DNA from 2 places in the Streptomyces sp. CA-278952 genome. Region 2 is predicted to be linked to the other one. Evidence: riboswitches for the same ligand, from Rfam matches in the RefSeq annotation. Region 2 holds a riboswitch; the other holds the start of a gene.

Region 1 (4,555 bases), 4.1 Mb from region 2:
CGTGACTTTCACGTGATCTGGGCTGCATCGACTTGTGACACACGTTCGAGTCCCGCTAGGTTCACGGTTCGACGCGTCGGTCGCACCTTGCTCACGCGTCACTTGTGCTCCGAAGCAGCACGGAGTCCGGCACGGAATCCGCTGCGCGGCGCTCAGGTCACTCGCTTGTCAGTCGCACGGAAGGCATACTCATGGGCTCCGCGAACGGCAGACACCGCCGCCCTCGTCAGGCACCCGCCCTCATCGTCGCCGCGGGCGTGACGGGATCGGCCATCGCCATCCCCCTGCTCGGCGCCGGCGGTGCGCAGGCGGCCGAGGCCACCACCTGGGACCGGGTCGCCGAGTGCGAGAGCGGCGGCATGTGGAGCGCCGATCTCGGCAACGGCTACTACGGCGGGCTCCAGTTCTCGCAGGAGACCTGGTCGGCGTACGGAGGCGCGGCGTTCGCGCCCCGCGCCGACCTCGCCAGCCGCTCGCAGCAGATCTCCGTCGCCGAGAAGGTCCTGGGCGACCAGGGCCCGAAGGCGTGGCCCAGCTGTGCGGTGATCTCCGGTCTCGCGGTGGACGGCAGTCTGCCCGGCGTCGACCCGGGCACCTCGCCGTCCACGGACCCGTCGGCCGACCCGTCCGCCGATCCGTCGGCGGACCCTTCGGCCGACCCGGCCCCCACCCCGACCGACGAAGCGGACGCAACCGGTGAATACGGTGAATCACGTGAAACGGGCAAGGGTGAGAAGGGTGATGAGGCGGACAAGAGCGGTAGTGGTGGCGCGGAGAAGGGGAGCGGGACTCCCGACTCCTCGGTGACGCCCTCCGCCCCGCCCGCCTCCGACGCCCCCGACGCCTCGGACCCCTCCACCGCCCCCGACGCCTCGACGGGCGAGGGCGACGGCAAGGGAGGCAAGCACCGGGGCGCCCCCGCGCCCGAGGAGGCCGACGGGGGCCGGAAGGACGGCCCCCGTGATTCCGGCCGGCACGCATCGCGCGGCGAAGGCGACGCGCGGGACGGTGGCGCGGCGGCCGCCGACGGGTACACGGTGCGGCCCGGGGACAACCTCTGGGCGATCGCCGACGCCCAGGAGATCCCCGGCGGCTGGACCGGCCTGTACGAGACGAACAAGGACCTCCTGGGCTCCGACCCGGACCTGATCCTGCCCGGCCAGAACCTGGACCTGCGCCTGGACCGCGGTGCGGGCGAGGACGCGGACCCGGCCGCACCGGAGGGTGCCGAGACGTCCGCCGGGGCGCCCGCCGCCAACTGATCGAATTCGGGAAAACACCCCGAAAAGCGAGGCAGTTAAGAGACCTATGTCCACTTTTGCGTAAGTGAGACATGGGTCTCTTTGCTTCAACTGGCGTGATTCGTCCGGCCGGTCCGGGTGAATCGCCCCCCACCTGCGGAAACAGCCCGTCGGTCACGGCGAGTTCGGGTTGATTGCCCCCTATGTCCATCTTTGAATGTCGGGGTTGCCTGTGTTTACGGTCGGAACCGCTCGCACCGCGGGCCCCGTCGACCGTCACGCCGAATCCTGCCGTCGGTCGAAGGGAACAGACGCGTAAGCGCCGTAGGCAGGAGCGGGGGACCCAGGTAAGCCGCCGGGTCCGGACGCCTCGTCGAACCGACGGGGACGTACGGGACCGGCTAGGGGTGAAGTCGCGAGCAGCACCGCGCGACCGGGCAACTCATCAGCCCGAACCCGACAGCTCACCTCGTAGGCGTCGGTGAGGAGATTCCTTCCATGCTGCTGAACAGCAAGGGCAAGCACCGCCGCCCGTCCAAGGCCACCCGTATCGCCACCCTCGCGGGTGTCACCGGTGCCGCCATCGCCGTCCCGCTGATGGGCGCGACCAGCGCTTCCGCCGCCTCCGTCGAGACCTGGGACGCCGTCGCCCAGTGCGAGTCCGGCGGCAACTGGTCCATCAACACCGGCAACGGCTACTACGGCGGACTGCAGTTCTCGCAGTCCAGCTGGGCCGCCGCCGGCGGTACGCAGTACGCCTCCCGTGCCGACCTGGCCTCCAAGGACCAGCAGATCGCCGCCGCCGAGAAGCTTCTCGACCTGCAGGGCCCGGGCGCCTGGGCCTGCGCCGGCGCCGGCGGCCTCACCAACGACGGTGTGGACCCGGGCGTGAACACCGGCTCCGGCTCCGGCGAGAGCAAGCCCGAGCAGGCGCAGCCCGAGCGCCAGGCCGAGCAGCCCACCACGCGCTCCGAGCAGCGCGAGGCCCCCAAGGCCGAGAGCAAGAAGACCGTCACCACCCCGACCGGCGAGAAGGTCCAGAAGGGCGACGGCGAGTACAAGGTCAAGGCCGGCGACACCCTGAGCACCATCGCCCAGGCGGAAGACGTCAAGGGCGGCTGGAGCAAGCTCTTCAAGCTCAACGACGACATCGTCAAGGACGCGGACCTGATCTTCCCGGGTCAGCAGCTCCACCTGAAGTAACCGCCGTCTCTCCTCCCCGGAGGAGAAGCGTCCGGCGGCACTTCTCCTCGCACGGCTTCCCGGCCCGGCGCGCTCGTCCCCCAGCGCGCCGGGCCGGGTTCTTCGTGAGCGGCGGGCGCCGATGGCCCATGCGTTCACCTCTTGTTGTTACCACTCAGTAGATTTCTAGAGTTTTGTCCCGTGATGCAGGTCCTTGGGTCCTTTTTCGTCCCAGGAGGCGGGCGGTCGGCCGGTCGACGCGGCCGGGCCCGATAGGCTCGTGCCGCAAGGCCACAGTGACCCTGCACAACCAGTGTCAGATCCCAGAAGGAGATGCCTCGTGCCGTCCATCGACGTCGTCGTAGCCAGGGAAATCCTCGACTCCCGGGGCAACCCCACGGTCGAGGTCGAGGTTGGCCTCGACGACGGCAGCACGGGCCGTGCTGCCGTTCCGTCCGGTGCCTCCACCGGAGCGTTCGAGGCCGTCGAGCTTCGCGACGGTGACCCCAACCGCTACATGGGCAAGGGCGTCGAGAAGGCCGTCCTCGCCGTCATCGAGCAGATCGGCCCGGAGCTCGTCGGGTACGACGCCACCGAGCAGCGCCTCATCGACCAGGCGATGTTCGACCTCGACGCCACCGAGAACAAGGCCTCGCTCGGCGCGAACGCCATCCTCGGCGTCTCGCTCGCCGTCGCGCACGCCGCCTCCGAGGCGTCCGACCTGCCGCTCTTCCGCTACCTCGGCGGCCCGAACGCGCACCTGCTGCCCGTTCCGATGATGAACATCCTGAACGGCGGCTCGCACGCCGACTCCAACGTGGACGTCCAGGAGTTCATGATCGCCCCGATCGGCGCGGAGTCCTTCTCCGAGGCCCTGCGCTGGGGCGCGGAGGTCTACCACACGCTGAAGAAGGTCCTCAAGACCAAGGGCCTGTCCACCGGACTCGGCGACGAGGGCGGCTTCGCCCCGAACCTGGAGTCCAACCGCGCCGCCCTGGACCTCATCGTCGAGGCCATCAAGGAGGCCGGCTACGTCCCGGGCCGCGACATCGCGCTCGCGCTCGACGTCGCCGCGTCCGAGTTCTACAAGGACGGCGTCTACGAGTTCGAGGGCAAGTCCCGCTCGGCCGCCGAGATGACCGAGTACTACGAGGAGCTCGTCTCCGCGTACCCGCTGGTCTCCATCGAGGACCCGCTGTACGAGGACGACTGGGCCGGCTGGAAGGTCATCACCGACCGCATCGGCGCCAAGGTGCAGATCGTCGGCGACGACCTCTTCGTCACCAACCCCGAGCGGCTGGCCCGCGGCATCGAGGAGGGCTCCGCCAACGCCCTGCTCGTGAAGGTCAACCAGATCGGTTCGCTGACCGAGACCCTGGACGCCGTCGAGCTGGCCCAGCGCAACGGCTTCAAGTGCATGATGTCGCACCGCTCCGGCGAGACCGAGGACGTCACCATCGCCGACCTCGCCGTCGCCGTGAACTGCGGTCAGATCAAGACCGGCGCCCCGGCCCGCTCGGACCGCGTCGCCAAGTACAACCAGCTGCTGCGCATCGAGGAGATCCTCGACGACGCCGCGGTGTACGCGGGCCGTTCCGCCTTCCCGCGCTTCAAGGGCTGACCCGTAGCGTCAGGACGGTAGCCTCCGCCCGTCCCCGCACCCGGTCCCGTACCGTGTGCGGGGACGGACGTGTGTGATGGGGAGGCGGGAGACATGGCCGGGAAGGACCGCGACCGGTTCTCCACCGCGACCAGGCTGCGACTGCTCGGCGAGCAGACCGCGGCCCGCGTGTACCGATCCCAGAACCGCCGGCAGGCCCGCCGCTCCCGGCTCACCGGCCGGGCCGCGTTCCTGGCGCTGGTGGTCTGCTCCCTGGTGGTGGCGCTCGCCTATCCGATGCGGCAGTACGTCTCCCAGCGCGACGAGATCGCCGAGCAGGAGCGGCTCTCGCAGCAGGCGGAGCGGCGCACCGAGGAGCTGCGGGACGAGAAGGCGCGGCTCCAGGACGACGCGTACATCAAGCGGCTGGCCCGCCAGCACCTCCACTACGTCCTCCCCGGGGAGACCGGTTACACCGTGGCCGACCCCGACGCGGCCCGGGACCGCCGCGGCGAGTCGGGCGCGAGCGACC
Region 2 (4,555 bases):
CAGGCGCTGCGGGTGCGCGTTCCGTACGGGGCCCAGGGCGACCTGGTCCGGGTCCATCCCGGCGAGGAGTGGCTGTACGTCCTGGAGGGGCGGCTGCGGATCGGGCTCGGCGACACCGTGCACGACCTCGAACCCGGCGACAGCGCCCACTTCGACTCGCTCACCCCGCACCGGATCGCGGCCGTCGACCGCTGCGGCGCGGAGCTGCTCTTCGTCCACTCCCTGCTCCAGAGCCCCGCCGCCGAGCTGTGCCTCGGCAGCGCCCTCCACGCGCGCTGAACCGGCTGTCCCGGCCGGCTCCAGCCTTCGCTCCACCGGCCGCGAGGCCGACAGAGAGGACCGTCATGTCCGATTCCGAGCACTACGACCCGCTGGGCCCCGGCCGCCGCCCGAACGAGGACCCGCAGGAGAAGCGGATGCCGCGCGGTGTCGTCATCCGGCTCTTCGCCTACTTGGTGGCGGGCCACGTCGTCGCGGGCTTCCTCTACCTGCTCTTCGAGGTGGCCGGGAGCAAGTGACGGCGTTCGGACGACCGCCCGCCCCGGACGGATCGCCCCCCCCGTCCGGGTCAGCCCAGGTCGAGCAGGCGCTCGCGCAGCCGCTCCCGGGTCTCCGGGGAGACGCTCAGCCCCTCCGACAGGTAGCGGTCCGTCGTTCCCCAGTTCTCCTCGATGGCCGTGAAGGCCGCCGCGAGGTAGGCGGGCCGCGCCCCGAAGAGCGGGTCCAGCAGCTCCAGCACCTCGGGAGACATGCCGGTGCCGGACGCGTCGGAGCGCTTCACGGCGTAGCGGCGGTGGAGGTCGTTCGACTTGAGGTAGTCCTCCTCGATCGCCTCCGGCTCGACGCCGACCGCCAGCAGGGCGACCGCGATCGAGAGACCGGCCCGGTCCTTGCCCGCCGCGCAGTGCATCAGGGCGGGGACGCTGTCCTCGGCCAGGGAGTGCAGCACCCGGCTGTGCTCGGCGGTGCGGTCCAGAATCGTCGCGCGGTACATCCGGATCATGCGGTCGACGCCCTTGCCGTCCGCGAGGACGGAGCGCAGCTGCTCGATGTTCCCGTCGCTCACCAGCCGCCAGAACTCCGCGCCGTCGGCCGGGTCCGAGAGCGGAATGCTGACATTGCGGACACCGGCCAGCTCGATGTCGTATCCGTCGAGCCGGTGGTCGGCGGAGTGGCGGAAGTCGAAGATCGTGTGCAGCCCGAGCCCGCCGAGGAAGACCGCGTCCTCGGCCGTGGCGTGCGCCAGGTGGCCGCTCCGGTAGAGCCGCCCGAAGGCGGTGCGCCGACCGTCCGCGGTGGGGAGCCCGCCCACGTCGCGGAAGTTGCGGACTCCGGTCAGCACGGTCTCTGTCGGCGGGACCTGCGGCACCTGTTGCGTCACGGTGGCTCCTGGGATCTCTGGCGTCGGCGCGGCTCGCCGACGAGGGCGCTCCCGTGACGATACGACATCGATTCGACGGAAAATCATCACGGTCGCGCCCCGGTGCGGAGTGCCGAGGCCGCCAATCTGACCCGGCGTCAGCAGCGAGGCCGACCGCATGTCCGTATTGGTGCATTTCGCAGAACATGCCCCGCTAATGGGGGAGATGGGATTTCGGAGGTGAGCGGGATCATATCCGTGACGGTCCGTGGTGAGCTCGCCCCGGAGTATTCCCGTTGCCCGCACGGAAATCCAAGATCCGTAATCCACGGAGGGTGACGGGAAATCCGGGGAGAAATCGAATCGATGATTCCGGTGCGCAACCGATGGCTTGTTCTGCTCGTCCTCGCTCGTTTACGGTCGCCGCAATCCGGACGGACCGCCTAATCCTGCCGCCGCCCGGAATTCGCACCCACCCACTCACGCGTGGCAGGAGCGGGGGAACCAGGTAAGCCGCCGATCCGGAGCGATCCGGACCGGCTCGGGGTGAAGTCGCCGCAACGCGACCGGGCATCTCCAGCCCGAACCCGACAGCTCACCTCGCAGGCGCCGGAGAGGAACTTCCCATGCCCGCAACGGGTAAGCACCGCCGTCCGAAGTCCGGCCCGATCTCCCGCGGCGTCCTCGTCGCAGGGACCGGCGGCGCCGCACTCGCCCTCCCGCTCATCGGCGCCACCGTCGCGAACGCGGCGGACCAGGCCGCTCCGGCCGCGAAGCCCGCCGCCGCCTCGGTCGCCGCCGCGCACACCGCCCCGGCCGCAGCCCCCGCCGCGTCGAAGGCCGCCCCGAAGACGTACGCCGTCGTCTCCGGCGACTACCTGGCGAAGATCGCGGCCGAGCACCAGCTCAAGGGCGGTTGGGAGAAGCTGTACCAGGACAACCGCTCCACCGTCGGCGAGAACCCCGGCCTGATCCACCCGGGCATGAAGCTGACCCTCGGCGCCAAGGGCTCCGCCCCGGCCGAGAAGTCCGCGGCTCCCGAGGCCGCCCCGAAGAAGGCCGCTCCGGCGCCGAAGGCCGCGCCGAAGGAGGCGCCGAAGGCGGACACCGTCTCCGCCGACGACTCCGAGGGCTCCGACAGCCCGTCGCGGACCGGCTCCTCCGAGGCCACCGGCTCCGGCTGGTCCGCCCCGCTGGCCAGCGCCAACGTCACCACCCAGTACCGCGCTTCCGGCGCCAGCTGGTCCAGCGGCTACCACACCGGCTCGGACTTCCAGGCCGCCTCCGGCACCCCCGTCCTCGCCATCGGCCCGGGCACCGTGGTCTCGGCCGGCAACAGCGGCTCCTACGGCAACGAGGTCGTCATCCAGCACGAGGACGGCATGTACTCCCAGTACGCCCACCAGTCCTCGCTCAACGTCTCCGTCGGCCAGACCGTGACCGGCGGCCAGCAGATCGGCCTCTCCGGCTCCACCGGCAACTCCACCGGTCCGCACCTGCACTTCGAGGTCCGCACCGGCCCGAGCTACGGCTCGGACATCGACCCGATCGCGTACCTGCGTCAGCACGGCGTCTCCGTCTGACGTCTCCGTCTGACGTCTCCGTCTGACGTCTCCGTCCGACCGGACGCGGCGAGAGGTGATCGAGGGGCGGTGCGCGACGGCGCACCGCCCCTCCACTTATTCCGGCTTTACCAAAAACTGACCGGGTGGTCTATCTCACCACCCGTCAACCCCGTATTACGGTCGCGTAGGTCACATCGCACGATGCAGGATATGTGCTTGTGGCAGACGATTCGAGAAACAACCAGCAGCACACCATCGGGTCGTACGCGGCGATTGGCGACAGTTTCACCGAGGGCGTCGGGGACCCCGGCCCCGGCGGGACATATCTCGGCTGGGCGGACCGCTTCGCGGTGCTCCTCGCCGACCGGCTCCCGGCCCCCGGTGGGGCGGCCGGCCCCGAGGACTTCCCGCACGGGGACTTCCGCTACGCCAATCTCGCCGTACGAGGACGTCTCCTCGACCAGATCGTCGAGGAGCAGGTCCCGCGCGCCAAGGAACTGGCCCCCGACCTGGTCAGCTTCTGCGCGGGCGGCAACGACATCATCCGCCCCGGCACCGACCCCGACGACCTCGCCGAGCGCTTCGAGCGGGCGGTCGCGGACCTGAGCAACGCCGTCGGCACGGTCATGGTCACCACCGGCTTCGACACCCGGGGCGTTCCGGTGCTGCGCCACATGCGCGGCAAGATCGCCACGTACAACGTCCACCTGCGGGCCATCGCCGACCGCTACCACTGCCCCGTGCTGGACCTGTGGTCGCTGCGTTCGGTGCAGGACCGGCGCGCGTGGGACAACGACCGGCTGCACCTGTCGCCCGAGGGCCACACCCGCGTGGCGCTGCGCGCGGCCCAGGTCCTCGGCCACGACGTGCCCGCCGACCCCGACCAGCCCTGGCCGCCGCAGGCTCAGCGCCGCCCCTTCGACGCACGGCGCGACAACATCCAGTGGGCCCGCGAATACCTCGTGCCCTGGATCGGCCGACGGCTGCGCGGCGAGTCCTCCGGCGACCATGTCGAGGCGAAGCGCCCGGACCTCCTGCCGCTGTAGCCGTCGAGCCGGTCAGGGCTCCAGCAGGGGAAGCGCACGCCGGGTCGGGCCCGGCACCACGAGCCCGACCGGCGGCGTGCCCCCGGCCGGGGGGTTTCCTGCCGGTATCCGCTCCAGGACACCGCCCGCGAACACGTCGTACAGCGGCAGCGACTCCAGATGCACATAACCGATGTGGCAGTCGCACACGGCGAGCGGACAGGACCGCGGGCCGAGCGCCCGGCGGTAGCTGCCGTCGTAGAGATTCCCCAGCTCCGCCTTGACGAAGTGACAGCGCCGCACCGTGCCGTCGCCGTCCACCGAGATCACCGACTCGCCCGTCCGGCAGGGCAGCCCCGCCGAACGGTGCGGATCACGGCTGTAGGGGAACAGCGGATCCAGCTCCGTCCACCGCGCCGCCTCCGCGTCGGTGTAGGTGTGGCCCTCGGCGGCGTTCACCCAGAGATAGACCTCCTGCGGCAGCGCCGCCCGCAACCGCCGCGCCTCCTCCAGATGGGCGTCGAAGCCCACCACGCCGACGCTGTAGCGGATTCCCCTCGCGGACAGCTCCCGGCACTTGCCCAGGAACCGCTCGTACGGTGTCT

The links. A riboswitch is a leader RNA that binds a small molecule or an ion and turns the genes downstream of it on or off. The one in region 2 is predicted to bind cyclic di-AMP.
Region 1: another riboswitch for cyclic di-AMP. It lies ahead of N7925_RS22090 (transglycosylase family protein); the one in region 2 lies ahead of N7925_RS03510 (M23 family metallopeptidase).

What each region holds. Positions count from the first base shown of each region.
Region 1 is NZ_CP112880.1:4,904,485-4,909,039, forward strand. It holds gene N7925_RS22080 (cytochrome P450 family protein) at 1-5, shown strand, start outside; gene N7925_RS22085 (transglycosylase family protein) at 192-1,262, shown strand; cyclic di-AMP (ydaO/yuaA leader) riboswitch at 1,552-1,734, shown strand; gene N7925_RS22090 (transglycosylase family protein) at 1,740-2,444, shown strand; gene eno (phosphopyruvate hydratase) at 2,764-4,044, shown strand; gene N7925_RS22100 (FtsB family cell division protein) at 4,138-4,555, shown strand, end outside.
Region 2 is NZ_CP112880.1:815,388-819,942, reverse strand. It holds gene N7925_RS03525 (helix-turn-helix domain-containing protein) at 1-279, shown strand, start outside; gene N7925_RS03520 (DUF6126 family protein) at 345-518, shown strand; gene N7925_RS03515 (tyrosine-protein phosphatase) at 569-1,381, opposite strand; cyclic di-AMP (ydaO/yuaA leader) riboswitch at 1,824-1,984, shown strand; gene N7925_RS03510 (M23 family metallopeptidase) at 1,987-2,943, shown strand; gene N7925_RS03505 (SGNH/GDSL hydrolase family protein) at 3,144-3,971, shown strand; gene N7925_RS03500 (STM4011 family radical SAM protein) at 3,984-4,555, opposite strand, start outside.